One region of the Arthrobacter sp. PTI12 genome, then DNA from elsewhere that is predicted to be linked to it. Evidence: riboswitches for the same ligand, from Rfam matches in the RefSeq annotation. Region 1 holds a riboswitch; the other holds the start of a gene.

What was found. A riboswitch is a leader RNA that binds a small molecule or an ion and turns the genes downstream of it on or off. The one in region 1 is predicted to bind cyclic di-AMP.
Region 2: linked by a shared signal. The riboswitch ahead of AC1MBU_RS11320 (C40 family peptidase) and the one ahead of AC1MBU_RS05055 (NlpC/P60 family protein) in region 1 are both predicted to bind cyclic di-AMP.

What each region holds. Positions count from the first base shown of each region.
Region 1 is NZ_CM155256.1:1,001,699-1,017,022, reverse strand. It holds gene AC1MBU_RS05080 (molybdopterin molybdotransferase MoeA) at 1-177, opposite strand, end outside; gene AC1MBU_RS05075 (DUF6457 domain-containing protein) at 174-458, opposite strand; gene mobA (molybdenum cofactor guanylyltransferase) at 472-1,113, opposite strand; gene AC1MBU_RS05065 (HNH endonuclease) at 1,110-1,610, opposite strand; gene AC1MBU_RS05060 (NlpC/P60 family protein) at 1,796-2,644, opposite strand; gene AC1MBU_RS05055 (NlpC/P60 family protein) at 2,668-3,474, opposite strand; cyclic di-AMP (ydaO/yuaA leader) riboswitch at 3,480-3,639, opposite strand; gene AC1MBU_RS05050 (M23 family metallopeptidase) at 3,796-4,674, opposite strand; cyclic di-AMP (ydaO/yuaA leader) riboswitch at 4,772-4,965, opposite strand; gene AC1MBU_RS05045 (iron-dependent transcriptional repressor DtxR) at 5,083-5,787, opposite strand; gene serC (phosphoserine transaminase) at 6,028-7,155, shown strand; gene AC1MBU_RS05035 (MFS transporter) at 7,152-8,438, opposite strand; gene AC1MBU_RS05030 (DUF3027 domain-containing protein) at 8,472-9,029, opposite strand; gene AC1MBU_RS05025 (cold-shock protein) at 9,035-9,418, opposite strand; gene AC1MBU_RS05020 (hypothetical protein) at 9,600-9,863, shown strand; gene AC1MBU_RS05015 (helicase-associated domain-containing protein) at 9,966-12,350, shown strand; gene AC1MBU_RS05010 (DNA repair helicase XPB) at 12,343-13,986, shown strand; gene AC1MBU_RS05005 (response regulator transcription factor) at 14,050-14,760, shown strand; gene AC1MBU_RS05000 (sensor histidine kinase) at 14,833-15,324, shown strand, end outside.
Region 2 is NZ_CM155256.1:2,350,486-2,365,809, reverse strand. It holds gene mutM (bifunctional DNA-formamidopyrimidine glycosylase/DNA-(apurinic or apyrimidinic site) lyase) at 1-725, shown strand, start outside; gene AC1MBU_RS11325 (hypothetical protein) at 810-1,091, shown strand; cyclic di-AMP (ydaO/yuaA leader) riboswitch at 1,203-1,382, shown strand; gene AC1MBU_RS11320 (C40 family peptidase) at 1,387-2,307, shown strand; gene AC1MBU_RS11315 (NAD-dependent epimerase/dehydratase family protein) at 2,431-3,420, opposite strand; gene AC1MBU_RS11310 (alpha/beta fold hydrolase) at 3,417-6,011, opposite strand; gene AC1MBU_RS11305 (3-oxoacyl-ACP synthase III) at 6,005-7,027, opposite strand; gene smc (chromosome segregation protein SMC) at 7,309-10,881, shown strand; gene AC1MBU_RS11295 (MFS transporter) at 10,856-12,118, opposite strand; gene ftsY (signal recognition particle-docking protein FtsY) at 12,185-13,390, shown strand; gene AC1MBU_RS11285 (ammonium transporter) at 13,578-14,885, shown strand; gene AC1MBU_RS11280 (P-II family nitrogen regulator) at 14,882-15,220, shown strand; gene AC1MBU_RS11275 (glucose-6-phosphate dehydrogenase) at 15,284-15,324, opposite strand, start outside.

The DNA.
Region 1 (15,324 bases):
ACCGTCCATCGCCGAGGACGCGTAGTGCGGGATGGGCTGCAGCGCCACGACAGGTTCAGCAAGGGTCTGGCCGAGAGCGTCCGCGAGGTTCACGGTCTGTACAGGCTTAGGAGATGCCGATTCATACGCCAGCCGCCGGGCCTCCTGCCAGCTCAACTCGTGCCCTGCACTGCTCATCGGCGGTCTTCCGACCCGGCGACGGGCGGGCACGCCGCATGGGCGGCCCGCAGCGCTGACCGCATGGCCGTTCCGCTGTCTGCCTGCCCGATCCCGACGGCCATTCCGGCTGCATAACCGGCGATGAACGTGGTGAGCGGCGCTGCGGGTCGAACAACCGAGTGCGCCGCCTGACCGGCCAGCGCCAAAACGGCATCGACATCGACCTCGATGCCCTCAAGTTCAAACGTTTCCAGAAGCTTCTCGCTCCACTGCCTGAGCAGGCGTTCCCGATCCTCCATGGTGAACCTTCCGCTATCTGCCCGCGCCTGGCTCCTCCACCCCGAACTGCCGGGCATCGGACCACGTATCAATGTCAGTGGTTGAGCCCGCGGGAACTTCGACTGGACTCCATGTCACCCTAGCAAGGAGCGCGCGCATAGACAGATTCCTTACTTCCTGCTTTTCCACTGTGGCCAGGTCAGCCCAGCGGTACAGTGCGGCAAGCGGTTGGTCCCTGCCGCCGTCGTGAGCCAGAACCGAGGCGCCCGTTTCAGCGGCGCCTCGCATGAGTGCAGGCAGTGCGTCGCTGATCCGCGGCATGTCGCACGCAAGCACAAGCACCCAGGGCGCGGGATCGGTCATCAGATGTACGACGGCGGCGCTCACCGCCGCTGCCGGCCCCCCGAAGGGCGGGTCTTCCCGTACCAGTTCCGCCCGGGGCGGCAGATCGGGCGCCGGTCCGCCAACAACGACAAGCCGCCGGGCTTCATTCAGAGCGCTGCAGGTTCGTTCCAGAAGGGAGAATCCATCGACGATCAGGGTTGACTTGGGGACCCCTCCGAGCCTTGAGGACCTGCCTCCGGTGAGCACAACGGCGTCGTACATCAACTCGCTGGCGCCACCGACACCGGCGGCAATGCTACCGGCGCCCCGGCCGTCGCGTGTATTGCTCACGCGGCGTTGTCAGCGGGCAGGAATTCGCACCACTGCGGCAGCGGTTTTTCCAATTCCCGGATCTGCCAGAACGTCCCCCGGGGCGGCGTAGGCACAATTCGCAGGGACCAACCCAGCGAGGCCAGTGTCTTGTCACCCTTGGCGTTGTTGCAGCGTAGGCAGCAGGCCACCAGATTCTCCCAACTGTCCTCGCCCCCACGCGATCGCGGAACAACGTGATCAATGGTCGAGGCAGGCTTGCCGCAGTAGGCGCACAGGTGGTTGTCACGCCGGAGCACTCCACGGCGGGTCGCGACGGTGCCGCTACGGTAGGGGATCTTCACATACCTGTTGAGGAGGATGACTGATGGCCGCGACAGCACTTCGTTGGGGCCCACTACCGGGTCCTCCCCTTCTGCGACGACGCTGGCCTTGCCCGTAAGAACAAGCACGAGCGCCCGGCGGAAGGTCACGACCGCCAGTGGTTCGTATCCAGCATTCAGAACGAGAGTGCGCATGCACATTCCTCTTTGCCATCCATAGCCGCAGGATTGAATCCCTGAGGTCCCTGAAGCTACGGCGAAGGTACTTCGGATTGACAGTGCAAGAGTAAGCCGTTGCCGGGAGGATCCGTCAATCGCCACGCACGACAAAGCCCTCCGCCTGATAGGCAGAGGGCTTTGTCGAGGGAGGGTAAGGGAGATCAGCCGCCAACGCGGATGTAAACACCGCCGGAGCCGAGTTCTGCAGGTGCCACAACGGTCTGGTTGCCATTGAAACCACCGTGAACGGCCTGCCCTCCACCGATGTATACAGCGATGTGGGCTGCGCCCATGCCACCGTCAGCGTAGTAGATGAGATCGCCGGGAATAGCTTCCGCGGCGCTGACCGTGCGGCCGAGGGAGAGATAGCCGGCCGGCCATCCATGGAAGTTGATGCCGGCAGCGGCAAGGGCGTTGCTGGCGAGGCGGGTGCAGTCCTGGATTACTCCGAGCTGACCCTGCGCAGCGGCAGCAATGGTGGCCGCTACACCCGAGGAGACCTGGGGAGCTGCGGGCGCGGGCTTCTCGGCGACAGCAGCCGGTGCAGCAACAGGAGCCGCTGCCTGTATGGCGACAGCGGCCTCCGCTACGACGGCGGGTGCTGCTTCTGCGACTGTAGCTGTCTCCGCCACCGGAGCGGCTTCGATGATCTGGGCCTGCGGCTGCACAACAGGTACAGCCTCGACAACAGGGGCAGCCACAGTGGGCGCCGCCACTGCCTTGACGGCAGCCTTGTTGAAGGAGATTTTGGCATCCGCCGGGGCCTGAATCGGGGCCTTGGCGCCCTGAACCTCAAGCGTGGTGGTGACGGTGTTGCGCTCCGCGGGCAGCTCCACAGCGTTGGCCGCGACTCCGCTGGACAGAACGAGGCCCGAAGCCGCCGCGATGACGGCTGCCTGGCGACCTACACCGCCGGCGTTGTCACTGACTGCGCGGGCAATGGAGGAGAGGTGGGCTGAACGCTGCACTTCGGCGCGGTGGCGCGCTATGGCACGGGTGTTAGAGGTCATGTGTGTGCTCCAGGTATCTGTTCTTAGCTAACGCGGACGAAGCTAGAGCCAGCGAGATCGGACAGGCTGTGCAGCCCGGTATTCATACCGTTCAGGCCACCGCTGATGACCTGGCCGTTACCTACGTAGATGGCAACGTGACCTGCGGAGACAACGAGGTCACCGGGTGCAGGAGTGGAAACGACTGAGCCGAAAGCGAAGAAATCGCTCGGCGCGATGTCCCCGACCGACTTGCCGATTGAGCGCAGCGCCTTCTCAACCATGGCGGTGCAATCCTGGGCAACGCCGATCTGCGAGTAGGCCGAGCCTACGAGCGCTGCGCCGATTCCGCTGGAGGTGGGCGCCTCGACGGGAGCCGGAGCCTCAGCGGCGGGAGCCTTTACCTCAACCTCTGCCTGGGGAGCTGCCGCAACCTCGACGGCGGGCTCAACGACCGGGGCCGGAGCGGCCACAGCTGCTTCATTCTGAACTACTGCTTCAGCCTGCACTGTGACGGCTGGGGCGGGCTCAACAGCCTCGACGACCGGAGCTGCTACAGCTTCAACGGCTGCTCGCTCGAAGGTGACGGTTGCGTCAGCGGCGGCGCTGACGCTGACCGGCTGAGCTGCCACGGCACTGAGGGTCTTGACTGCCTGGGCCGAGCGCTGGGCGTCAGAAGCGCCATGAGCCGGAAGGCCTGCGGTGAGGACGAGTCCGGAAGCAGCGACGATGACTGCTGCCTGGCGTCCTACGGAACCTGCGTTCGAAGACACAGCCCTGGAAATGGCTGCGAGCGAATTTGTATGAGCCGGAACCGCACGATGGCGCCCCAGCGCAGAGCTATTTGACACGTTGAATTGCCTCTCCCTACGCCTGCGAGGTGAGCTGTCGGATTCGGATGGGAGTCACCCGGCCGCGGATCGTCTCAGATCCAGCGACTTAACCCCAAGGACTTCAAGAAGAAGCCCACAATTGGTTCCCCCGCCCCTGCCATGCGATTGTTGCGAACGGAACTCGTACAGTGGCAGAGCTAGGCGATCTGCACGAGTGCGCCGAACCCCCTGCGATTCGGCACGAGTTAGACGGTACATCAGTTCTCTGGCTATGTCACATTCCGGTCACGGAACGGTGTGTTCATGATTACGACGCGGCCAACCGGCGCGGAAAATGACTCAGAGCCAGCCGAGCGGATCGACGTTTTTGCCGTCGACAAGGACCTCAAAATGCAGGTGGCATCCGGTTGAGGCGCCTGTGGAACCCACGCGTGCTATCGCGTCGCCACGCTCCACAACCTGGCCCACCGCCACGTCCATGGCCGACAGGTGGTTGTAGGTGGTTTCCAGTCCGTTGGCATGCTTGATCACCACACGGTTGCCGCCCCCGTATGCGTGCCAGCCTGCAAACGTGACGGTGCCGGCCGCAGCCGCCAAGACAGAGGTCCCGCAGGCTTCGCTCATGTCCTGTCCGGTGTGGAGTTCCCCTGCACCGGTGATTGGGCTGATCCTGGCTCCGAAAGCGGAGCTCATCACCATACGGTCCAAGGGTGCTGAGAGAGAGCCCTTGGCCTCCGCAGTCACGATGTCTCCACCGGATGCGGAAACGATCTCGGCAAGCTTCGCATCGGGATCGAAGGTGCTGTGCAGTGCCGCGCGGTCAAATGAGACATCCGCACCGGCGGCAGCCTGCACTGGCTGCAGTTCTTCCTGCTCAGCTGCAGCAGCCACGGTTTGCGCTTCAGCGGGCACCACTGCGGCGGTGGTGGGCAGCGCAACCGTGAGCACCATGCCAGAGGCAGCGGCCGCAATGGCAACCTTCTGGCTGAGTCCGGCGAAGGAAACGTCGCGGCGAGTGCTGGCTGCGCGGCGTCGTCGTTCGGTGCGTTGGGCATCACGGGGGCGTAAGGAAACTACCGGGGCTACCGTTCCGGTGCGGGCTTCACGGCGGGGCAGCGGATTATCCGGGCAGGTGGAAACCGGCGCCGGGAAAGCGTTGATTTCAGTGCACACCGGGCTGGACGGCGCTGCTGCGTTGTCCGCAGCCTGACGTGCCAAGCGCTCAGCTCGTTCCCGCCTATGCGCATCGCGTGGCCGCGCTTCAGCGACCGGGGTGCTCGCACGGCGGCGCCCCGAAGCAGTGTTCGACAAGGAGACCCTTTCTCATTCTTTGCCTGCGAAGTTAGCTGTCGGATTCGAGTATGAGAAAACTCGGTTCAGATCCCTGCGGTGTGGCAGCATCCGAACTTCACCCCAAGGCCATGGCATGCCATGACCGGTTGTGGGTCCTCCGCCCCTGTCCATCTGTGTAACACTGCGTTCGCTGACAGGGTTAGGCAGGCGAACCAGGTAACGCTGGAGTATCAGCGCCAGGAACCAACTATAGCCGTGAGCGCCGGAAAGTAATCATTTCGTAACCATGCTGTGGATATCCTTCGGGAATCCAGAGCCTTCCGGTCCGGCGCCTCAGAACTGCGGCTGAACCGCCACAAAAACATGCGAAGCAACTTCCGGCGGCAACTCCAGCGCACCCTCCACGCCGGGCACCCGAACGGACACGTAGTCTCCCACTGCCTGCAGGGTCATCTGCGCTCCGGGACGCAGACCGCCTTCGTCCAGTTGGGTCAGCAGTTCGGGATCCACCTGAATGGGTTCGGCCAGCCGGACAAGGGTAACAATCGAACCCGCAGTGTAGTTTGCCATCGTGTCCGTAAGCGTGCGCACGCCCAAGGTGAACGCTTCCGACGGGGTACCGCCCAGGGCCTCAAGGCCAGGGATGGGATTGCCGTAGGGTGATTCGGTCGGCTGGCCCAGCAGCTCATACAGGCGCCGCTCAACCCGCTCGCTCATCACGTGTTCCCACCTGCACGCCTCATCGTGGACGTAGGCCCAGTCCAGGCCGATGACATCGGAGAGCAGTCGTTCCGCCAGCCGATGCTTGCGCATCACCTCGGTGGCCCGCCGGCGCCCGAGCTCGGTCAGTTCAAGGTGACGGTCGCCGGTCACCACTACGAGTCCGTCACGTTCCATCCGACCGACAGTCTGCGAGACCGTAGGGCCTGAGTGACGAAGGCGCTCGGCGATCCGGGCACGCAGCGCAACGATGTTTTCTTCCTCAAGTTCAAGGATTGTCCGCAGATACATCTCGGTGGTGTCGATGAGGTCCGTCATTTGCGGGGTTCAGCTCCTTGGCACTGGTGCGGTTTGAGCGTTGATGCAGCGGCTGCCTGCAGTGCCCAACAGATGGGCCGCCGTCGTCATCCCTACGCCCCACAAGGTTAACCCATTTACACAGCGTCACCCGCCCCGCTGATCCGGGCGCATCCGAAGCCGGTCACAATGCATCTGCGCTGAGCGTGCTGGGGCAGAATGGTCTGCGACCCCATCGCAAGCAACCTCCCTGGAGTAACCATGAGCGATCCCGCCGACATCCGCATCCCCGCCGAGCTGCTGCCGCAGGATGGCCGGTTCGGTGCGGGTCCCTCCAGAACGCGCCCCGAGCAGCTGGAAGCGCTGAACCGGGCAGGAACGGCCCTGCTTGGAACCTCACATCGGCAGGCACCGGTCAAGAATCTGGTGGGTTCGGTCCGGGCCGGTTTGATGGACTTCTTCGGCGCCCCGGAAGGCTACGAAGTGATTCTCGGTGTTGGAGGGTCCACTGCTTTTTGGGATGTCGCCTCCTTCGGTCTCGTTGAAGCGCGTGCGCAGCATCTCTCCTTTGGTGAGTTCGGATCCAAGTTCGCAGCGGCGACGTCCAAGGCACCATTCCTGGGCGAGTCAACGGTCATCACCTCTGACCCCGGCTCCCGGCCGGTGCCCGTCGCGGAGCCGGGCATCGACTTCTATGCCTGGCCGCAGAACGAAACCTCAACCGGTGTGGCGGCGCCGGTCGAGCGGGTGGCGGGCGCGGATCACGGCGCGCTCATCTGCATCGATGCAACCTCCGCTGCCGGCGGGTTGTCGGTGGACGTCTCAGAGGCTGACGTGTACTACTTTGCTCCGCAGAAGAACTTCGCGTCCGACGGCGGACTCTGGCTTGGCCTCTTTTCCCCCGCTGCACTCGAAAGGGCAGCGGCGATCAAGGCTTCGAAGCGCTGGATCCCGGACTTCCTCGACCTTCAGACGGCGATCGACAACTCACGCCTGAATCAGACCTACAACACACCGGCACTGTCCACGCTTGTGACACTCAATGCTCAGATCGAGTGGCTCAACAGCAACGGCGGGCTGGAATTCGCTGCAGCGCGAACCGCCGATTCCGCCAGCCGCATCTACAGTTGGGCTGAGTCCTCCGCCGTTGCCGCACCCTTTGTGCAGAACCCGGACCACCGCTCCAACGTCATCGCGACGATCGACTTCGCGGAGACTGTTGACGCTGCCGCCGTAGCCAGGACCCTCCGCGCAAACGGGATTGTCGACGTCGAACCGTACCGGAAGCTGGGCCGCAACCAGTTGCGCATCGCCACCTTCGTGGCAATCGAGCCCGCCGACGTATCGGCGCTGCTGGAATGCATTGACTACGTGGTGGAGCGTTCCTAGCCGTTCCGTTCCGCAGTATTCCGCGCTGTCGCGGCAAGGGTCAGTTTGAGCCGCCGCGGCGAGGGATGGATGAGACGGACCCGCACGTGATGCGACCGCGCTACCCAGGCCAGCCCGGCCACCGCGGCCACGAAGCCCGACGCCGCAGCGACCACCAGTCCCCACCGCGGCCCGTAGGCGTTGGTGACCCAACCGACGATGGGCGCTCCGATAGGCGTCCCGCCCAGGAAGATCGCAAAGTACAGGGCCATGACCCGGCCGCGCATCTCCTGCACGGTTGTGGTCTGAACGTAGGCGTTGGCGCTGGTCATCAGCGTCAGCGCGAAGAGTCCCACTGGAACAAGGGCCAGCCCGAAAAGCCAGACGGACGGTGCCAGCGCAGCCAGCAGGCACGCGAGGCCAAAGGCACCGGCTGCTCCGAAGACGAACCTGAGCCGCGGCCGGTCCCGCCTCGCCGAAAGCAGCGCCCCCGCCACGGAACCCACCGCCATGATCGAGGACAGCGTGCCGAAGACTCCCGCGCCTGTTCCGAACTCAGTGCGTGCCATCGCCGCAATATAGACGGCGAAGTTCAAGCCGAAGGTTCCGACCACGAAAATTGCGAACATCACCATCATGAGATCCGGCCGCTGCTGCACATAGCGGAAACCTGCTCGGATCCTCCCGCGACCGGGCGCCGAGCGGTTGAGTACACGCAGTTCTTTTTGACGGATAGTGACGAGGACGAAGATCATCGCCCCGAACGTCACTGCGTTGATCAGGAAGACCCAGCCGGGCCCTACGGCAACCGTGAGTAAACCCGCAACTGCGGGACCGAACATCCGAGCGCCGTTGAAAGAGGCGCTGTTCAGGGCCACCGCGTTGGGAAGGTAATCATCGCGCACCAGTTCGGAGACGAAGGCCTGGCGCGCGGGAGCGTCAATGGCGGAGACGACGCCCAGAGCAAGCGCAAACGCGTACACATGCCAGAGCTCCGCCAGGCCGAGCACCACGAGGAGGCCCAGCCCTACGCCGAGCGCCGCCATCGCGGCCTGGGTTCCCATCAATAGCTTGCGGCGATCAACGGAGTCAGCGATCAGCCCGGCCCACGGAGCTATGAAGAGCTGCGGCCCCAACTGCAAGGCCATGACAATACCCATAGCCGCGGCGTCCTGATCGGTGAGGATGTCATAGACAAGCCAGTCCTGGGCTGTGCGCTGCATCCAGGTGCCCACGTTGGAAATCAGGGCGCCGATGAACCAGAGCCGGTAGTTGTGGATATGCAGGGATCGGAACATGCCCATCAGGCAGCCTTCCTTTCCGCGCTCCCCCACACCTCAGGCAACTGGAGATTCGCCTCCAGGGGCGGCCTCGGCGTCAGTCTCAGCAACGTCAACCTCCGGAACCCGTGCGGCGTCCTCCGAAGTTGCATCTTCCGGAGTTGCATCTTCCGGCGTTACGGCTTTCGGTGCTGCCGAGTCTTCCTCCGCTGTGTCCTCCGGGCGAACGCGTTCAGACCAGGGCACCCAGTCAGGCGCCAAAAGTGCGTTTTCGGAGGGCAGCAGCCCTACTTCACAGACCGTGGCGTCCTTGCCGCGCGGAACCCGCGCCAGGGTTGCGAACCAGTGCCAGCCCTCGTACCCGGGGACGTGTGCGGCGAAGCGATGCGTCACGAGCCGCTCGGCATCGGGGAAAGCACCGACATGCTCCCCCACCTCATGTTCCCCGGCAACCTCCAGCAGGCCATTCCGCGCGGCGTCCACCGCCGCAGCCAGCACAGCGTCAGGCCTGGACGGCTTACGGACCGGCCTGCGCTTTGCTGCAGGCGCTGCGGGGGCCGCCGTCGCGACGGGCTCCGCCTCAGCTGTTTCCATTGATGCCGGGGTTTCACTCATGCGGGCTAAACGTCCAGATCATCCGCGACCGCGCGCAGCACTGCGGCGACCTTCGCGGAGTGCGACTTGTCCGGGTACCGCCCGCGCCGCAAACCGTTGGACACATCATCCAGCAGCCGGATCAGATCCTCGGTGATCACGGCCATGTCATCAGCGTTCTTGCGCGTTGCCTTGGCAACCGAGGGCGGCACGTCAAGAATGCGTGCGGACAGCGCCTGGAGACCCTTGCGTCCGTCAGCGACTCCGAACTCGAGCCGCGTTCCGACCTTGACTTCAGTCACGCCGGCCGGAAGCGCCGAGGCATGCAGGAACACTTCCTTGCCGTCATCCGTCGCCAGGAAACCGAAACCCTTCTCGGAGTCGAACCATTTGACCTTGCCGATAGGCACGTAATTACCTCGTTCTCGAACTACTTGCGCGCAATCCGTTGGCGCTTCACCAATGGTTACCGAGGGCAACCGGAAGGGTGTCAGTCAGCCGGGGCTGCGCAGGGAAAAAGTCTGCCTTAACAGGATACCCGGCACTGACGGGCGAAATGGGCGATCCGCGTCCTTGTACGCTAGGAGCATCATGTCGCAAAACCCTTCCTCTGTCCCTGCCGCCAACGATGACGGCGGCCGCAACACCCGGCGTGCGCGGCTGGCCCTGCTCATTGCCGCGGTCGGCTTCGCGGTCCTCGGCCTGCTGTCCCTGGTGGCGGTACTCCTCTCCGCGTGGGCCGGCGCGGAGGCTTGGCCGGGATTTGTTACCGCTGCCTATTTCTTTCTGCCGCTCGGCTTCCTGTTGATGGCTGCCAGCGTGGTTGTCAGCGTTCTTAGGCGCGGGCGCAGCTGAGTTTTCCCTATAGTCGCCGCTGGATTCTCATTTCCTACGGGCGCCCACGCCCAGACATCGGCAGTCATCTCACCGCCGCCCGGTGCGAGTAACGTTAATCCGGTGTCCGCTATCCGTGCTCTTGCCGAGGACCTTGTTTCCCGCAGCGACGCCGAACTCCGAAGGCTGATGTCCGCGCGCCCGGATGTTGTCCTGCCGCCGGTGCCGGATTTTGCAGCCCTCGCGGCCCGGGCCTCGACCCGGGTAAGCGTCCAGCGTGCCCTTGAGGGCTTGAATACTCCGCAGCTCATGGTGCTCGAGGCAGTAGTGCTCACCACCAACCTCGACGCGGCCGTCGGTGCCACAGCCACAGGCCTCAAGGCGTCCATATCCTCGATGACGGCGAAGACGCTCGAGCCCTTTCTCACTCAGCTTCACGAGGTGGCGCTCCTGCGAACCGGCCCCGCGGCCAGGGGCCGCCGCTCCTACTTCCCCCTTGAATCCCTTCACGATGCGCTTGGTCCCTACCCTGCAGGCCTTGGACGTCCACTGGCCTTGCTGGCCCAGCAGTACCCGGAGTACGCCGCGCGGATGGCGGCCGGACTGGAACTGCTGTCCGCTTCCGGGATTCCTGGTGCAGCGGGTCCGTCCGCATCCGATCCCGCAACTACCCTCGCGGCGATCCTCGACACATCCTGGGACGCTGTGCTGGAGGCGGCTCCCAGCGCAACGGGTGACCTGCTGGAAAAACTCGCGGCCTCTCCGGTGGGCTCGGCAAAGGCAGGCGCATCAAGCACGGCGACGCCCCTTGAGTGGCTTCTTGAGCGCGGACTCCTCATCCGTCTCGACGCCAATCATGTCGAGCTTCCGCGGGAAGTGGGAATTGCGGCACGTGGTGGCATGATTATTCCCTCGCTGCCGGCCTCGCCACCGGTTCCGCAGCTCGCTGCGGTCCGCGCCGGCCTTCGGGACAACGCCGCCTTCGGGGCCATCGCTGAAACGCTCAGGCTCGTCACCGAACTCCTTACCAGCGTGCAGGCGGAGCCAATCGCGACCCTCCGCACCGGAGGTGTGGGCGTTCGGGAGATTCGACGGCTCGCCGATGCCCTGCGGGTGGACCGTGTCCAGGTGGCCTGGCTGCTTGAGCTGGCAGCACTGGGCCGCTTGATAGTGCTGGATCCGGACAGCTCACGCTGGATGGCCGCCCCTGGTGGATCCTGGCACCTCGCCGAACGCCACGAGCAGTGGCTCCGGCTGGTGCAAGCGTGGCTCGACGCTGAGCGCGCTCCTTCCCTGGTGGGCGGGCAGCTGCCCACCGGCAGTACGGTCAATGTGCTGTCTTCGGAGGCAACGCGCACTGACGCGCCGGCGGTCCGCCGTCGTCTGTTGTCAGCCGCGGACGCGCTCTCGGCCGAGACAGAGCACGATGACGGCCGCGCCCCGGTCCTTGACGCACCATCCCTCGTCGAACGCCTCACGTGGCACCAGCCCCGCCTGCGCCGGCGGTTTTCGCGGCTGGTGCCGGGCATGGTCGAGGAGCTGGGCCACCTCGGCCTGCTGGGATCGGGTGCGCTGACCGGGCTGGGCGCGGCGATCGCCCAGGAACGGTTCGACGATGCCGCGGCCACACTTCGCAACGCGCTCCCCGAGCCGCTCACGCACTTCGTGCTGCAGGCGGACCTGACCGCGGTAGCGCCGGGCTACCTTGAGCCGGGTGTGGCGCGCGAGCTGGCGCTGCTGGCATCCGCGGAGGGGCAGGGCCCGGCAACCGTATACAGGTTCTCCGCACAGTCAGTGCGCCGGGCGCTCGACGACGGGCAGGACGCCGTGGCAATCCTGACCTTCCTTGAGAAGCACTCCGCGACAAACGTCCCGCAACCGCTGCGCTATCTGGTGGAAGACACCGCAGCCCGTTACGGCTCCCTGCGCGTTGGTCCCGCATCCAGCTACGTTCGAAGCGACGACGACGCCGCTCTAACGGCCCTGCTCTCTGATCCTGCCGCTGCCTCGCTCGGGCTCGCCCGGCTCGCTCCGACGGTCGTGACGGCCCGGGCCACGCCGGCTGAATTGGTCGCTTCCCTGCGTGAGCTCGGCTATTCGCCCGCCTTGGAGGGCGGCGCGGCACCGCGGGTTACCTTACGGGCGGCAGCCGGCTCCGCGCCGTCGTCGTCCGCGGTACGGACCAGCCCCTGGATACTTACGGAGGCAGACCTTGAAGCGCAGATGACGGTGCTGCGGGGCAACGGCCGGCCCGGCGCGGGCGGAGGAGCCGAAAGCGAGGCGATGATCGGCCTTGAAACGCTGCGGACTGCGATCCGAACAAAGCAGGCCGTCCGGATGGGCTTTGCGGACAGCGCAGGGAATTCCACCCGTCAGGTGTTTGTTCCACTGTCGGTCCATGCCGGCCGTGTACGGGTCTTCGACCCGGAGAAGGAAACCGAGCGCGTAATTTCCGTGCATCGGATCATGGATGTGGAAACTGTGGAAGGGGCTTCAACGGATGCCTAACGGGCCGCTGATCGTCCAGAGCGACAAGACCATCCTGCTGGAGGTGGATCACGAGCAGGCCACCGAAGCCCGGCATGCCATCGCCGCTTTCGCCGAACTGGAGCGCGCGCCGGAGCATGTGCACAGCTACCGCCTCACTCCCCTTGGGTTGTGGAACGCCCGCGCGGCAGGGCTCGACGCCGAACAGGTGCTGGATACGCTGCTGAAGTACTCCCGTTTCCCGGTGCCGCACGCGCTCCTCGTCGACGTCGAGGAAACAATGTCCCGCTACGGCCGGCTGCGGTTGGAAAAGGATGACCAGCACGGCCTCGTGCTGCGCACCAACGACTACCCCGTGCTCGAGGAAGTCCTGCACGCGAAGAAGATCGAGCCGCTTCTGGGCCCGCGCATTGACGGCGAGACGGTGGTGGTGCACTCGTCCCAGCGCGGGCAGCTGAAGCAGCTCCTGCTCAAACTCGGGTGGCCGGCTGAGGATCTCGCCGGCTATGTTGACGGCACCCCGCACCCCATCATGCTCAACGAAGACGGCTGGGCGCTGCGTCCCTATCAGAAGGTGGCCACGGAGAACTTCTGGGCGGGAGGTTCCGGCGTCGTTGTGCTTCCCTGCGGGGCAGGTAAAACCCTGGTGGGCGCCGCGGCTATGGCGACGAGCTCCACAACCACCCTCATCCTCGTGACGAACACCGTCTCCGCCCGGCAGTGGAAGGACGAACTGCTCAAGCGGACCTCGCTGACCGAGGAAGAGATCGGCGAGTACTCCGGATCCGTCAAGGAGGTCCGGCCGGTCACCATCGCGACCTACCAGGTGCTGACCCTGCGCCGCGGCGGGCTCTACCCGCACCTCGAACTGCTGGACGCCAATGACTGGGGCCTCATTGTGTATGACGAGGTTCACCTGCTGCCCGCCCCGATCTTCCGCATGACCGCTGACCTGCAGGCCCGTCGGCGGCTCGGCCTGACCGCCACCTTGGTGCGTGAGGACGGCCGCGAAGGCGAGGTGTTCTCCCTCATTGGACCGAAGCGCTATGACGCGCCCTGGAAGGACATCGAAGCGCAGGGCTACATTGCGCCCGCGGACTGTGTTGAGGTGCGGGTCGACCTCCCGCGCGATGAGAGGGTCGCCTACGCAATGGCGGACGACGGCGACAAATACCGTCTGTGCGCAACCTCCGAGACGAAGACAACAGTCGTGGAGAAGCTGGTCGCCTCGCACAAGGGCGAACAGCTCCTCGTGATCGGGCAGTACATCGATCAACTGGATGAGCTGGGTGAGCGGCTCGATGCTCCCGTCATCAAAGGTGAGACGTCCGTCAAGGAACGCCAGCGCCTGTTCAATGCCTTTCGCTCCGGGGAGCTGCACACCCTCGTGGTTTCCAAGGTCGCTAATTTCTCGATCGACCTTCCGGAAGCGTCAGTGGCAATACAGGTGTCAGGGTCCTTCGGCTCGCGGCAGGAGGAGGCGCAGCGGCTGGGCCGGCTGCTGCGGCCGAAGGGTGACGGTAGGGCAGCGCGGTTCTATACCGTCGTCGCGCGTGACACCATCGACCAGGATTTTGCAGCCAAGCGTCAGCGGTTCCTCGCTGAACAGGGCTACGCCTACACCATCATGGATGCCGCAGACATCCCACAGACCTGACACCCGACGCGCATACAGCAAGCATCCAGACAACTCCCAGCTGCTGGGAGCATACTGGGAATCGTGAATAATTCAGTACCTGAAGCCAAACTGCTTGTAGTCGATGACGAGCCGAATATCCGGGAACTGCTCTCCACTTCCCTGCGGTTCGCGGGATTCGATGTTGTCGCCGCCGCCAACGGACGCGACGCCCTCGCCGCAGCGGAAACTCACAATCCAGACCTCGCCGTCCTCGACGTGATGCTGCCGGACATGGACGGCTTCACCGTCACCCGCCGGCTCCGCGCCGCTGGCCGCCACTTCCCCGTGGTCTTCCTGACGGCACGCGATGACACCGATGACAAGGTCACCGGCCTCACCGTGGGCGGTGATGATTACGTGACGAAGCCCTTCAGCCTCGACGAGGTGGTTGCCCGTATCCGCGCCGTCCTGCGCCGCACCCAGCCACACGACGACGACGGCGCCGTCATTCGTGTAGATGACCTCGAACTGGACGACGACGCCCACGAGGTGCGCCGCGGCGGGGAGGTCATTGACCTCTCCCCCACAGAGTTCAAGCTCCTCCGCTACCTGATGATGAACCCGAACCGCGTCCTGTCCAAAGCGCAGATCCTCGATCACGTCTGGGAGTACGACTTCAACGGAGACGCCTCCATCGTGGAGTCCTACATCTCCTACCTGCGGCGCAAGATCGACAAGAACCCGGATGCCGCGGCGCTGATTCAGACCAAACGCGGGGTCGGTTACCTGCTGCGCACCGCTGACAAGCGGTAACGAAGCATCTCTGTACCCGCCGTGATACGTCGCTGGAAGTCTGCCTCCCTCCGCACGCAACTCATCGCCATCATGACCCTGCTCATGGTGTTCACGGTTGCCATCACGGGGATCGTGACCATCTCCCTGCTCCGGAACAGTCTCATAGTCCAGATGGACCAGGACATCGATGCCAACGCGCAGCTGGTGACCAACACCATCGGCACCATCGGCAGTGACACCAGCCAGGACCTTTCCCGCTTCTATGGCGTCTGGCTCGACTCCAACGGAAACGCTATCCGCGCAACCCACTCGTCTGCGCTCTACGAGGTTCCAAAACTTCCTCTACTCGATCACGAAGAAGTTGAGGAACGAGACGTGGAGGGCTTCACGGTTCCCGGGAGCAGGGGGGAGAGCGAGTGGCGCGTCATGGTGTTCCCGCTGCAGGCGGACAACACGTCGGTGGCTGTTGCCAGCCCCATGTCCACCCTGAACCAGACGGTGTCCGAAGCCGGGCGCATCATCTTCACCGTCGGACTCTTTTCGATTGCCGCGGCCTCGATCGTCGCCTACCTTGCGGTTACC
Region 2 (15,324 bases), 1.3 Mb from region 1:
CAGTTGCGCTCATGGCTCATCTTGGAATGAGCGGCCAGTTGCTGGTCGAGGACCGCACCCAGCCGGACGAGAAGCACCTGAAGGTTCGCCTTCGGCTGTCTCCGGCTGCTGGGCCTCAGCCGGTGCCGGAGGAGCTTCGTTTCGTGGACCAGCGGATCTTCGGCGGGCTTTTTGTCACGAGCATGGTGGCAACAGCTGATGGTCTTCCCGGCGGACTGGGGGAGGACCTCGTTCCCCTGGTGCCGGTTGAAGCGACGCACATCGCACGTGACCCGCTGGACCCTGCATTCTCCTTCGAGGATTTCTATCGCAAGCTGCATTCCCGCCGCACGGGGCTCAAACGCGCCTTGCTCGACCAGACGCTCGTCTCGGGAATCGGAAACATCTATGCCGACGAATCATTGTGGGCAGCGAAGCTGCACTACGCCCGCCCCACTGACACCCTTCGGCGTGCAGAAGCCTCGCGACTGGTCGAGTCGTGTAGGGACGTCATGATCCGGGCGCTCGAGGCAGGCGGCACCAGCTTCGATTCGCTTTACGTAAACGTGAACGGCGCGTCCGGATACTTTGAGCGCGCGCTGAACGCCTACGGGCGGGAGCGGAAGCCCTGTCGGCGATGCTTCGAGAATGGTTTGGATTCCCTGATCCGGCGCGACACCTTCATGAACCGGTCCTCATACACGTGCCCCAGGTGCCAGCCACGGCCGCGTAACGGACGCTGGTGAGCGGCTCCGACGTGACAAAAGTAAGTAAGCTGACTAGATTCGATATCTCAGTATCTCAGTACCCGACACGTCAGGAGTATCGCGATGAAGAACAAGTTGGTTTTTGCAGCAGGTATGGCAGCAGGCTACGTTCTGGGCGCCCGGGCCGGTCGTGCAAGCTATGAGCAGATCAAAGTGAAGGCCAACGAGCTCTGGAACAACCCGAAGGTCCAGGACAAGGTTTCCCAGGCATCGGAGACGGTAAAAACGAAGGCTCCGGAGGTTCAGGCGCAGGCAGAGCAGGCCCTGAAAAAGGCGCAGTCAGCCATGCACCGCAATGGCGATCAGGACGGCCCCAAAAGCGCGCAGGACGAGTACAAAATCTAATCCGGCGCGGCTGAACCGGCGTTTCTCGTGATTGAAATGTGACATCCAGCCCGAAAGAATGTAACGTTATGGACACGCCGGGCTCAAAAGCCCGGCTTCCTTCTGGTGGATTGCCTAATCCTGCCGCCGTCGGAAGGTCCGTTCGCTACACACTGCGGCAGGAGCGGGGGAACCAGATAGCGGGCTTCTTCAGAAGTCCTAGGGGTGAAGACTCACCGGTCCAAGACCGGTAGTCCGGGTGGCTCCCATCCGAATCCGACAGCTAACTCCGCCGGCATTGGGAGAGGCTATTTCCGTGTCCAAAAACCGTCATATCGCACGCCACCGTGCAACCCCGCCCAGCACCATGCAGGTCGTTTCCAAGGCAGTGAGCTCACACGCCGGCACCGTTGGCCGCCCAGCAGCCGTTGTTGTAGCAGCTTCCGGAATCATGTTCGGAGCGGCCCTGCCAGCAAGCGCGGGCACCACCACTTACACCCCAGCACCGTCAGTTGAGGCCAACGTCCAGGCTGCAGCCGCTCCTGTGGCCCCGGCAGCTCCGGTTGCTCCGGCTCCCGTGGCGCCGGCTCCGGCCGTCAATGCTCCTACCCACACTGTGCAGTCCGGGGACACTCTCGGCTCGATCGCAGCGAACTATGGCGTCAGCCTGGACGCCGTGTTCGCTGCTAACGGCCTCGGCTGGGATTCGATCATTTACCCGGGTCAGGTCATCAGCCTCTCCGGTAGCGCTGCTGCCGCTCCGGCTCCTGCCGCAGCTCCGGCGCCCGCTCCGGTACAGCAGATTCAGGTAGCAGCTCCGGCAGCCGCGCCTGCAGTGCAGGTACAGGCAGCTGCTGTTGCTCCGGCACCGGTCGAGACCAGCACCATGGGCATCAGCCTTGCCTCCAGCAACATCCAGGTTGCAGACAACTCGGGCAGCGCCAGCGGCGCAGGCATCCTCGCGTCGGCTAGGGCCCAGCTCGCAGCCGGTGCTATCCAGGATTGCACCGTGCTCCTCGAAAAGGCCCTTGGTACGGGCGATCTCGGACCGGCACAGTTCGCTGCGTACGGTACCCCGGTTAGCACACCTGCACCGGGCGACATTGTCATCACGGGCGGACACGTAGCCGTCTACGCCGGCAACGGCCAGGTCATCAGCAGCGGAATGAATGGTGCAAACCTCACCATGCAGCACCCGCTGAGCGATCTGCCGGGCGCCTACTTCGTGCGCGTCTAATCTTCGCGTTAGTCTCTCGTCGCTGGGGAGGACCTGTAAAGGTCCTTCCCAGCGGGATTTAATGAACCAACGCGACAGGTGGCAGGCTGAGGGTCCGATCGCAAACCGTCAGTTATCTGAACATCAGTGCCTGATGCGCGACGCTGAATCGCCATAGTGCGCGGCGAGGCGTGCAAAACCCTCGTCCAGGCTCACCTCCGGAGTCCAGCCAAGCAGGGACCTGGTGTGCCGCTGGTCGAACCAATGGGCCGTTGACAACTGCTCCGCGAGGAAGCGGGTCATGGGAGGCTCGCTGTCGGCCTTGGAAGCGCGCCAGATACTTTCGACGACGCTGCCGGCCGCTCTGCCTGCCCAGCCTGGGATCGATCTCCGGGGTTCCCGGACGCCGCCGGCGGAGCAAATGCGGGTGAGGAGCTCACCGATCGGGCGCGGTTCACCGTTCGTGATGACCAGCGGGGATCCGGAGATGTACTCCATCCGGTCAAGGGCGGCAGCGATGGCCGACGCCGCATTGTCCACGTAGGTTGTGTCAACGAGCGCGGTTCCACCGGCAAGCAGTGGCAGCCTGCCCGCGCGGGCCCGGCTGAGTACCCGCTCTACCAGCTGGGTGTCACCGGGTCCCCAGACAATATGGGGGCGCAGAACCGCGACCGGCATCTGGCCGTCGTTCGCCTCGAGAGCAAGGATCTCCGCCTGCGCCTTGGTGCGCGCATAGGATCCGCGGGCGAGCTCCGGCTGAGCCGGCCCGGCAACCGCGCCAACCAGCGACGCTCCGGTGTGGGCCACTGACGGCGAGGAAACGTGCACGAAGTGCTGAACGCCCGCGGACCGGGCCGCAGCCAGGAGCCCAGCTGTGCCGAGCACATTGGTGCGGTAGAAAGCATCCGGATTGCCGGTGACAGACACCTTTGCCGCGAGGTGAATGACGGCGTCGACCCCCGCGACAGCGTTCGCAAGGGCGGAACCGTCAGCGAGGTCACCTGCTAGGTCCTCCGCGCCCGGCACACCGGAGGGACGCCGCTGGAAGGTCCTGACATCGCGGCCGTTGCGCAGGAGCAGGGACGCCACCGCGCCGCCCAGCATCCCGCTGGCACCGGTGACGAGGACCTTCACGGCTTCTTCCTCCCACGCCCCTGGAGCGCGTCGCCGGCCCACGCAGCTACTGCTGTACGGTCGATTTTTGCGTTATGCCGGATATCGGTCGGAAGGGCGGACAGCGTGAGGACTGCAGCGAGACGGACTCCGCCCGGCCGGACAACGTCCCGGACCATATCCGACAAAGGGCCAGGCGCCAGGCCCGCCTGATCGGCAGCTTCCACAGGAACGACGACGGCGACAACGGCCTGTGTGCCCGTTGGACCGACACCGACCACGGCCGCCTGGCGAACCTCCTTCAACTGTTCGATCGACTGCTCGGGGCCCACGGGTGTCAGAACGCCGTCTGCGGACGTGATGACGTGTGCAAGCCGGCCCTCCACCCAGAGCCGTCCGTCCGCGTCGAGATGCCCGACGTCGCCGGTGCGGTGCCAGCCCGCGGTGCGTGATGATGCCCGCTCCGTGATCCATAACCGGTAATAGCGGTCTTTGACGTGCGGAGCACGCACGAGGATCTCGCCCGTAACGCCTGGCAAATCCGAGGGCACACCGGTGGCAGTGCCCGTGGGGTCAAGCGCGCTGATGCTGACCTCCGCACCCGGTACCGCTCGTCCAACACAGACGCCGTTCCCGGCTCCTGCTACCGAACTGTCCAGGGCCTCGCGAATGTCCTCGAGCTGTATGTCAGTGACGGGCAGCGCTTCCGTCATGCCGTAGGGCGTGTGCAGTGCGGCACCGGGTACCAATGGCTGCAATTGCTCCAGGAGGTTCACGGGGATAGGGGCTCCCGCAGAAAGCAGCACCCTGACGCGTTGCAAGGCATCCTTGCGGCCGGGGACAATGCCCGAGGCTGTGGCCAGGACGTTGCGCAGGGCAGCGGGGGAAGCGAAAACCGTGGTGGCGTCGATGGCCGCGGCGGCATCGGCCAGCGCCCGTGCAGTCAGCGTTCGCGGAGCGGTGACGTCCATATCGGGTGTAACCGAAGCCGCTCCCAGTGCGGGGCCAAGCAGGGCGAAGGGCGCAAAACCAGCAACGAGAGCGCTGCCCGGCGCAAGGTTGAGAGTTGCAGAGAGAGTGTCCCGCATCGCCGACAGCTGGCGGTGTGTGTACACAACACCTTTCGCCGGTCCTGTCGATCCGGAGGTGAACAGGATCGCCGCGTCGGAATCGGGGGCGGGATCATCGCCCGCATAGCTCGGGTGCCCAGCGAGGAGGTCTTCGAGGCGGTGACGCGCACCGAGGAGCCGAGCCCGTGGCGCTGCTCCGACGCTGACGCGGGTGCCCGGCCACCCGAACAGCCTGCCGGCGACGAGCGCGCGTTCAATGCCGATGAGGAAGTCCGGCACAGTGCCGCGAACGGCGCGGCTGAGCCCCTTGACCCCCAGCCCGGCGTCCGCGACCACGATCACAGCGCCCAATCTCAGGCAGGCATAAATCAACGTGGTCAGCTCAATGCCCGGGGGAACCATCAGGCTGACCCTGCTTCCCGCCTTGACTCCGATCCGGCTGAGGCCGGCGGCGAGGCGGCTGACCCTGTCCTCCAGTTCCTTCCACGACAGCGAGTCGGCCACCGCACCGTAGCTTCCCATATCTGCCACCGCCAGCATGTCAGCAGCAGGACCGCTGCTCCGCTCGTGGATCTGCTGCCAGAGCGGGGTGAACGCTGCGGAGGGACGGGCGGGACGGCCGTCGTCGTCGTTCTCGGTGCGGTGGTCAAGCCAATCAAAGATTGGCGAGGCGATGTCACGGTCTTCAGCGACCAAATGGCTTGCGCCCTCGAAGCGGTGTATATCAGCCTGCGGAAGGCGTTCCGCCAGGTCATCGAGATAGGTGTCCGAAAAAATCGGATCTGCCGGGCCCCACAGCAGAAACACGGGCACGTCGAGTGTACGGATGGAGTCGGCAATCCGGCTCAACTCCGCGTGGCTTGGGTGCCCGGGACCAACGGGAATGTCAGCGACGAACTGTTCGATGCCTCGGCGTCGGGCGGCTGTCCGGTAAGGCAGGCGGTAAGCCGCCCGTACATCCCGGGTGAGACGCGGGCGGGCCAGCGCAAGCGTTGTATCGAGGAAAGCGGTTGTTGTCGACGTTCCCACCCGGTGCACGGCGCCGCTGAGAGCGAGGCGCAGCGGCGCGGGAATGGGGGAGCCCGGGTTCTGGTGGATTGCCGTATTGGTCAGGACGACGGCGGTGAGGTTCGCGCGATTGCGGTCGGCGAAGCCAAGGCTGACGACGCCGCCCCAGTCGTGTCCAACTGTCACTAGAGGTCCGCTGAGCCCGACCGCGGAGACGAAATCCTCGAGGTCGCGTACGCGGTCGGCGAGACGCCGGGCGCGTCCGGTCCGTTCGGAATAGCCCATCTCGAGCTGGTCAACGGCGATGACCCGCCAACCGTGCTCGGCACCCGCGGCCAGCAAGCTGCGCCAGAGGTAGGACCAGGTGGGATTGCCGTGGACACAGAGCAGCGTGCCGCGGAGATCACCGGTTACGGAGGCCAGGTTGTCCAGGTAGTGCCACCGGTTGATGGTTCCAGCCGGATCAACGTCGGCTGTGGACGGCACGTCGAGGTAGGCCGACCACGACGGGTCGACGCCGGGAAGTTCTACCACTCAATCTCCAGCATCGCGGTGTTGAGGCCGGAGCCCACACCCATGCACAGCACGCGGTCGCCGGTAGTAAGCCGCTGGGCTTCCGCGGCGAGCGTCATGGGCAGTGACGCCGGCCCGACGTTGCCCCAGAGAGGGAAGGTCTGGGGGACCCGGGCTGGATCGAGATCGACGGCTTCGATGATTGCCTTGGTATGGGTGGTACTCACCTGGTGGGTGACATAGCGGTCCATGTCCGACCAGTTCCAGTCCTGTTGGGCTTCGGTCCAGGCGTCAACCACCAGCTCCAGGCCGCCGTCGAGCAGCCCCTGTGCGTCCGTATACATGCCGTCGATACCTCCGACGCACAATTCGTGATGCTCAGTACCGGCACGCGCCACTCCGCCGAGGACGCGGTGGGAGCCCGGGTGGAGATCCGCCGGGCCCAGAATGGCGGCGGCTGCGCCGGAACCTAAGGTCAGCGTTGCAAACTCCTGCATGAAACTCTCACGCGTGGCCGTTGGCTCATTCAGCCGCCGAAGGGTGGCTTCCTGGGTGGCCTGGGCGTCTTCACCATTGACCACCATGGCGTACTGGATCTGGCCGGCTTCGATCATGTTTGCCGCCAGGGTCATCCCATTGACGAAACCCAGACACGCGTTGGCGACATCAAAATTCATGGCGGAGGACGGCAGCCCCAGACCGTTGTGGATCTTCACCGCAACGGATGGTTCGAGATTGGTGCGGGAGACCGAGGTGTTGATCAGCAGCCCGATCTGGGAAGCCGCGATACCTGTTGATGCGAGGGCCTTGGCGCCCGCTTCGATGGCGCCGTCTTCGAATCCCGTTCCGGGTGCCCACCAGCGCCGCTCGGTGATTCCCGCCACGCGCTGCAAAAGCCCTTTGGACAGCCGGAGCCGTTTCAGGGCCGGGGAGAGGATGCGATCGAATTCCGCAGACGTGACGATGACCGGTGCCTCAACACTTTCCACGCCGAGGAGCGCGGTGTTGTGATGTCGGAAGTTGAAATTACCGGTCAAATTTCCTGCCTCGTGTCCGTCTATTCCCTGTGCGGGTGGTCCGCTGGTCCGCTGTTCGCTGCACCGGAACCGATAGCGCTTTGCCGGCAGTGGATGCCAATCTGAAAATGATAAGCATACTTCGGTTACTAACGTTCCTGAGGAAAGCCTAGTTCCTCCGGCAGATAACGGCACGTTGACACCGGAGATACCCGGGTGGAGCTGCGTGGGTAAATGCCGTGAAACCGGCTGTGAACGCAGTAGATTATGGGTAACAATCCCTTTTTGGAGACCCGAGACCCGTGCACCTGAAAAGTCTGACCGTTCGAGGCTTCAAGTCTTTTGCCTCTGCGACGACCTTCGACTTTGAACCTGGAGTCACCGCCGTCGTCGGTCCCAACGGATCCGGCAAATCGAACGTTGTGGACGCCCTCGCCTGGGTGATGGGCGAGCAGGGCGCGAAGACGCTGCGCGGCGGAAAAATGGAAGACGTCATCTTCGCGGGCACCTCCGGCAGGCCGCCGCTGGGCCGCGCCCAGGTGTCGTTGACCATTGACAATGCCGACGGAGCGCTGCCGATCGAGTATTCAGAGGTGACAATATCCCGCACCCTTTTCCGGGCGGGCGGCTCCGAGTACGCAATCAACGGAAATAATTGCCGGCTCCTCGACATCCAGGAGCTGCTCTCCGATTCCGGGCTCGGGAGGGAGATGCACGTCATCGTCGGGCAGGGCCAGCTGGATCGTGTGTTGCACGCAACACCTGAAGACCGGCGGGGGTTCATCGAGGAAGCCGCCGGAATACTGAAGCACCGCCGGCGCAAGGAAAAGACGGTCCGCAAGCTCGAGGCCATGCAGGCCAACCTCACCCGGCTCACCGACCTCACCGGCGAGCTGCGACGGCAGCTGACCCCGCTCGGCAAGCAGGCGGATGTCGCCCGCCGTGCCCAACAGGTGCAGTTCGAGGCCCGCGATGCGCGTGCGCGGCTGCTCGCCGACGACCTGGTGCAGCTCACCTCGTCTTTCGAGCAGGAGATTGCTGACGAGACTGCACTGAAGCAACGGCGTGCCGAGGTCGAGTCCCTCCTTGAGGCCGGGCGGTCCCGGCAGGCGGAACTTGAAGGCCTTGCCGCGGAGGCTACCCCGCGGCTGAATGCAGCACGTGACACCTGGTACCGACTTTCATCCGCCCGCGAACGCTTCAGGTCCCTCGGCGCCCTCGCCGAGGAGCGCCGTCGTCTGCTGGGGTCTGTGGACACCGCAGGGGAGGGTGGGCGTGACCCCGCTGAGTTGGACCGGCAGGCCGCGGTTGTCCGTGCCGAAGAGACTGAGCTGCACGAACGCGTTGCCGAGCTTTCCGACATGCTTGAGGACGCGCTCGAGCAGCGCGCCGAGGCGGAAGACGCGGCCGCCGCCGAGGAGCAGCGCCTCGCGTCGCTGCTGCGCGCAGCTTCGGACCGGCGGGAAGGGCTCGCTAAGCTGTCCGGTCAGGTGGGCGCAGCGCGGTCCCGGGTCGAAGCGGCGGAGGCAGAACTGGGCAGGCTCCGCGAGTCCGTCGTCGAGGTGGCCGAACGTCGTCGTCGTGCGCAGAGCGAGTTCACTGCGCTCGAATCGCAGGTTGCCGGTGCGGAGGAAGGCGAAGAGGGCCTGGACGCCGATTATGAGGAAGCCGGCGCCGCCCTTGACGCTGTGCTGGAGAGGCTGGAAGACCTCAAGGCGCAGGAGCGGTCGGCCGAGCGGGAACGCGGCGCGCTCCAGGCACGAGTCGAAGCCCTGCGTCTCGGCCTGGAGCGCAAAGACGGGTCAAGGACCCTGTTGGCGGCCGGGATGGACGGGGTGCTCGGGCCGGTTGCGGGGCTGCTGACGGTGGAGCCGGGCTACGAGGCCGCCATAGCGGCCGCGCTGGGCTCGTTGTCCGAGGGAGTCGCAGTTGAATCGCTCGGTGCCGCCGGTGCTGCCCTTCAACGTATGAAGGACGACGACGCCGGCCGGGTCGAGCTTCTCGTCGCGGTCCCGGCCGGTCAGGAGACAGGCGTTGAAGCGCTGCCCGACGGCGCCCGCGCCGCCGCTTCGCTCGTCACCAGCCGCGGCGGCGTGGAAGCGGCCGTGCGCGCCCTGCTGTCTGCCGTCGTCGTCGTTGAGTCGCTTGCGGACGCCGCGGATCTGGTGCAGCGGCATCCTTCGCTGACCGCAGTGACACGTGAGGGTGACGTCTATACGGCGGTCTCAGTGCGGGGAGGCACTGCCGCGGCGCCCGGCACCCTGGAAATTCAGGCAGCTGTCGATGAGGCAACCGAAGCCCTTCGTATCGCTACCGAACGGAACGAGCGCGCCCGCTTCGGGATTTCTGCAGCCACCGCACAGCGGAAGGAGGCTCAGGAACGGGCAGACGCGGCGCTGGAGAGGCTGCATGAGTCGGATGCACGGCTCGCTGCCGTCGCAGAGAAGCTGGGCCAGCTGGGATCAGTCCTGCGCTCCGCCTCAGGGGAAACCGAGCGGCTGACACGCCTGGCGGAAGCGGCCGAGGAAAACCTTGCCGCGGAGCAGGGCCGCCTTGAGGAAATCGCGCAACGGCTCGCGCACGCACAGGACGCTCCGGCGGACGCTGAGCCCGACACCCAGAGCCGGGACATGCTCGCTCTGGCCGCGACACACGCGCGTCAGGCGGAAATGGAGGCACGTCTTGCGCTGCGGAGCGCTGAGGAGCAGCTGCGGGCAACCGCAAGTCGGGCAGTGTCCCTGGAGCGTGCGGCGCAGACGGAGCGGGCAGCACGGGAACAGGCAGCGGAGCGGGCCAGGATCCGCCGGCTCCAGAGCGCCAAGGCAGCCGCCGTAGGAAAGGCCGCGCACCAGGCCGTGGCCTTCCTCGACGTCTCAGTCAACCGTGCCGGCCGCGCCCGGAACGCTGCTGACGAGGTACGGTCCGCGTGGGAGGCCGAGCTCGCCGGAGTCCGCGCTCGCAACGAGTCGCTGATGGAAGAGCTGGCGGAGTTGACCGATTCCGTGCACCGGGATGAATTGGCCCGCGCCCAGCAGCGGCTGAGGATCGAGGCACTTCAGAACCGGGCTATCGATGAGCTGGGGCTCACTGCGGATCACCTGGTCGCCGAATTCGGACCGGACCAACCCGTTCCGGCCCCCGCGCAGCCGGCGGACAAGTGGGCGGAGCTGCACGTGGCCGTGGACGACGACGGCAATGCCATCCGTGAGGGCGTGCCGTATGTCCGCGGAGAGCAGGAGAAGCGCCTCAAGCGGGCCGAGCGGGATCTTTCGGCGCTCGGCAAGGTGAATCCGCTGGCGCTGGAGGAGTTTGCGGCGCTCGAGGAGCGTCACCAGTTCCTCAGCACCCAGCTGGAGGACCTCAAAGCCACCCGTAAGGACTTGCTGGACATCATCCGCGAGGTCGACGAGCGCGTGGAACAGGTGTTCACCGCCGCCTACCGGGACACTGCGGAGCAGTTCGAGCGCGTGTTCGGTCGTTTGTTCCCAGGCGGCGAGGGCCGGTTGGTCCTGACCGATCCGGAGGACATGCTGACCACTGGCATCGAGGTCGAGGCGAGGCCGGCGGGCAAGAAGATCAAGAGGCTCTCACTGCTGTCCGGCGGCGAAAGGTCACTCACCGCCGTCGCACTCCTGGTGGCGATCTTCAAGGCCCGCCCCTCCCCGTTCTATGTGATGGACGAGGTGGAGGCGGCACTCGATGACACCAACCTTGGCCGGCTCATCACCATCTTCGAGGAACTGCGGGAGTCAAGCCAGCTCATCGTCATCACCCACCAGAAACGCACCATGGAGGTGGCGGACGCGCTCTACGGCGTGACGATGCGCGGCGATGGCGTGTCTACGGTGATCAGCCAGCGGCTGGTGGACGCCTGACGGACAGGTCCGTATCGACCAGCGTCTCGCGTGCCGCCGTCCACATCAGGAAAGCGGCCAGGGCCGTCACGCCGGTGAGCCCGAAGGCCCAGCCGTAGGAGAAGGCATCGACGAGCAGCCCGGCCAGGATCGGCCCGAAGATGGCTCCGGTATCGGTGCTCATCTGGAAGGCGGCCAGCACCTTGCCGCCGCTCCTGTCGTTGCCGATGACGTCGGCGACAGCCGCCTGCTGTGCCGGGTTGAGGATGCCTGCGCCGATGCCCGCGACCACTGAGACGGCGAGGAATGTCGTCACATCCGTGGTGAGGCCAAGGCATGCCATCGCGGCGCCGTTGACGGCCAATCCGGTGAGTACGAGCGGTTTCCGGCCGAGTGAATCGGCCAGCCTGCCGGAGACTGTCAGAGCGAGTGCAGTCCCGCCGGCGAAGAAGGCGAGGGCGATTCCGGCCACCTCCGGGCCTGCTCCGAGCACTGCCGCTGCGAACAGCGGCACGAGCGCCATGCGCACGCCGAAGGACGCCCAACCGTTTGCGAAGCCGGACACGAGCGCGGCCCGGTACGCCGAATCCCGGACGGCTTTTCGCACGGTGAGGGCCGGCTGGGCGGCAGCTGCCGTGCGGGTGCCCAGCGTGGAGTCCTTGAGCTGGAAGAAGACGACGGCGGCCGCAATCAGCAGCGCGCCCGCATACACAAGAAACGGAACCCTCAGGCCGAACCCGGCCAGCAATCCGCCCAGGAACGGGCCGGCAATGCTTCCGAGGAGAAACGCCGAGGCATAGGCGCCCGTCACCCGTCCCCGCATCCCAGCCGGCGCAATACGGACAATGAGACCCATCGCCGAGATTGTGAACATGGTCGAGCCGATGCCGCCAAGGCCGCGGAAGACCAGCAACTGCCCGTAGTCAGCTGCGAACGCGCATGCCGCCGTCGACAGCGCGACAATCAGCAGGCCGGCCACATACACCGGACGCTCACCGAGGCGTTCGACCAACTTGCCGCCGGCGGGCGCAAAGACAAGCCGGGTGAACGCGAAGGCGCTGACGATCACGGCAGCCGCTGTCGCCTCCACGCCGAAGCTCTGGGCGAACTGCGGGAGCACCGGCGCAACGAGCCCGAAGCCGATCGCGATGACGAAGGCCGCGGCGATGAGTACCTTGATCTCGCGCGGCAGGCGCGGGCGTTCTTCAGCGGCGGAGCCGGGTTTCGTGCGCCGGGGAAAGTTTCTGAAAGCAACCACGATTCATGATTCTCCCAGTTTCTGCGCGCCCCAACTGCCGGGCGGCCGTGTGAGAAGCTTGGAAGCGTGAACGAGATCCTCCCGATAGTTATTTACATAGTCGTCGCCCTGGCTGTTCTGGGTTCGCTTGCAGCCCTGTTGGTGCGTTCCCGCCGCACCCCGCCGGGTACCTACTCCACCACGCGGGACCCGGATGACGACGGCGGTACCGCCGCACGCGGCGTCGGAACCGACACTCTGGAGAGGCCCTCCGGCCTCGATACCGGGCCGGACGTCGTCGTGCCTGATGACCTCAGGGATCTTGAGGACACCCCCACCGGCGTCGAGACCGTACCGGTCGAGACTCCAGATCCTGTGCAGGGCCGCCTGGCCAGACTGCGCGCCAGACTGGCGAAGTCCAACAATGCGCTCGGTAAGGGACTTCTGGCGCTGTTGTCCCGCGACCGCATCGATGAGGACGTCTGGGACGAGATCGAGGAAACGCTGCTCCTGGCGGACCTCGGAACTGAACCGACCACCGAACTTGTCGATGCTCTTCGCGAACGCGTGAAAATCGCGGGCAGCCGCAGTCCGGAGGAGGTCAAGGGGATGCTCCGGGAGGAGCTGATCAAGCTCGTTGACCCCACGATGGACCGGTCGCTTGCCACCGACCGCCACGCTGACCGCCCTGCCATTGTGATGGTTGTCGGAGTGAACGGCGTGGGAAAGACCACCACGGTCGGCAAGCTCGCCCGTGTGCTCGTGGCAGAGGACAAGGACGTGCTGCTCGGTGCAGCAGACACCTTTCGCGCAGCCGCTGCGGAGCAGCTGGCCACCTGGGGACAGCGGGTCGGGGTGCCCACGGTGAAATCAGATGTCGACGGCGCAGATCCTGCCTCCGTGGCCTTTGAGGCGGTCAAGGCTGGAATCGAAGGTGAGGTCGACGTCGTCATGATCGATACCGCCGGCCGCCTGCAGAACAAGGTTGGCTTGATGGACGAACTCGGCAAAGTCAAGCGCGTCATTGAGAAGCAGGGCACCGTCGATGAGGTGCTGCTCGTTCTTGACGCCACTACCGGTCAGAACGGTCTGAACCAGGCCAAGGTGTTCTCAGAGGTTGTCAACATCACGGGAATCGTCCTGACCAAACTGGACGGTACCGCCAAGGGCGGCATCGTCGTCGCAATCCAGCGCTCGCTGGGGGTACCGGTCAAGCTGATCGGTCTGGGTGAGGGCGCTGATGACCTCGCGCCGTTCGAAGCCGAGGAATTTGTCGACGCGCTCCTGAACTGACCCAAGGACGGCGGTTCAAGGTTCCGCTCCACCCGCGAAACACGGCGGAAACACCGGGGACACGCACTCTTTACGTCAGTGCGTCCGGCGTAACCTCCCGGCAACACAGTTCCCAACGTGCTGAAACACGTCGTTGCAAGACTTCTCTGCAGCGGGAAGTGCCCGCCACTCGCGAGAGGACGTAACGATGGATCTGACAGCAGGTCACGTCTGGGTCATGGTTTCCGCCGCCCTGGTATTGCTGATGACCCCCGGACTGGCATTTTTCTACGGCGGCATGACCCGTGCCAAAGCAGCACTGAACATGATGATGATGAGCTTCATCGCCGTCGGACTGGTGGGTATCGTCTGGGTGCTGTGGGGCTACTCGATGACGGTGGGCGACGGCGTTGCCCAGCTCTTCGGGAATCCGTTCTCCTCCTTCGGGCTTGAGGGCCTCATCGGAACAGAGGACATGATCGGCGCAGGCTACGGCGTTACGTTTGCGATCATCACGGTGGCCCTGATCAGCGGCGCAATCGCGGACCGCGCCAAGTTCGGCGCCTGGTCGCTCTTCGTGCCCATCTGGGTCACAGCGGTCTACTGCCCGCTGGCCTTCATGGTCTGGGGCGGCGGACTGCTCAGTGCGGAGGGTGCTATCGGAAGCACCGTCGGTGAGGCCATTGACTTCGCGGGCGGCACCGTCGTCCACATCAGCGCCGGCGTCGCGGCACTGGTACTGGCCATCATCCTCGGCAAGCGGCAGGGATTCGGCAAGGACCCGGCACACCGGCCGCACAACGTCCCGCTGGTCATGCTTGGCGCCGCCCTGCTGTGGTTCGGCTGGTTCGGTTTCAACGGCGGTGCCGCAAGTACTGCCGAAGAAGCAGGGCTGATCTGGGTCAACACCATGGCCGCGCCCGCAGCAGCAATGGTCGGCTGGCTCGTCCTCGAGCGTTTCCGCGACGGCCGGCCCACATCCCTCGGAGCAGCCTCGGGCATCGTCGCCGGCCTCGTTGCCATCACGCCGGCCTGTGCAAGTGTCAGTCCCATCGGAGCGGTCGGGCTGGGTCTGGTATCGGGTGCCGTGTGTGCGCTGGCAGTCGGTTTGAAGTACAAGCTCGGCTTTGATGACTCACTCGATGTGGTCGCAGTGCACCTGGTGGCGGGCACCCTGGGAACCATCGCGATCGGCTTCATTGCCCTGCCTGTCGACGGCGAAGGCGGCGGGTTGTTTTATGGCGGCGGCAGCGGTCAGCTTGTCGCGCAGATCGTCTCTGTCCTGGTAGCCGTAACGCTGTCTGCGGTGATGACGGCCGTGATCGGGCTGGCGATCCACAAGACCATCGGATTCCGGGTTACTGCAGACAACGAAGTCTCCGGCGTCGACCTTTCCGAACACGCAGAAACTGCCTACGAATTCGGAGGGCTCGGCGTTGGAGGACAGTTCCACCCATTCCACGCAACTGCCAAGGTCTCCGTTGCCGATCCCGGCCAGCAGAAGGTGACGTCATGAAACTGGTTACTGCCATTGTTCGTCCGGACAAACTGGACAGCGTGAGGGGAGCCCTGGAGAACTACGGCGTTCAGGGCCTTACCGTCAGCCAGGCGAGCGGTTACGGCCGCCAGCGCGGGCACACGGAGGTTTACAGGGGAGCGGAGTACACCGTCGACCTCCTCCAGAAAGCCCGCGTAGAGGTGCTCGTGTCGGACGCCTCGGTCACCGACATCGTGGACGTGCTGGTCTCAACAGCAAACACGGGCCGGGCTGGCGACGGGAAGGTGTGGGTCCTCCCGGTGGAAGATGCCGTCCGCGTCCGTACGGGCGAACGCGGGGAAGCGGCGCTCTAGCGTTCCAAGGATGTTTTGTGCAGCTGTGGCGGGATGGGATCGGCCTATCCCGCCATAGCTGCACTATTTTTCGCCTCCCACTTCGGCTGTGCTCCAGTTCGACG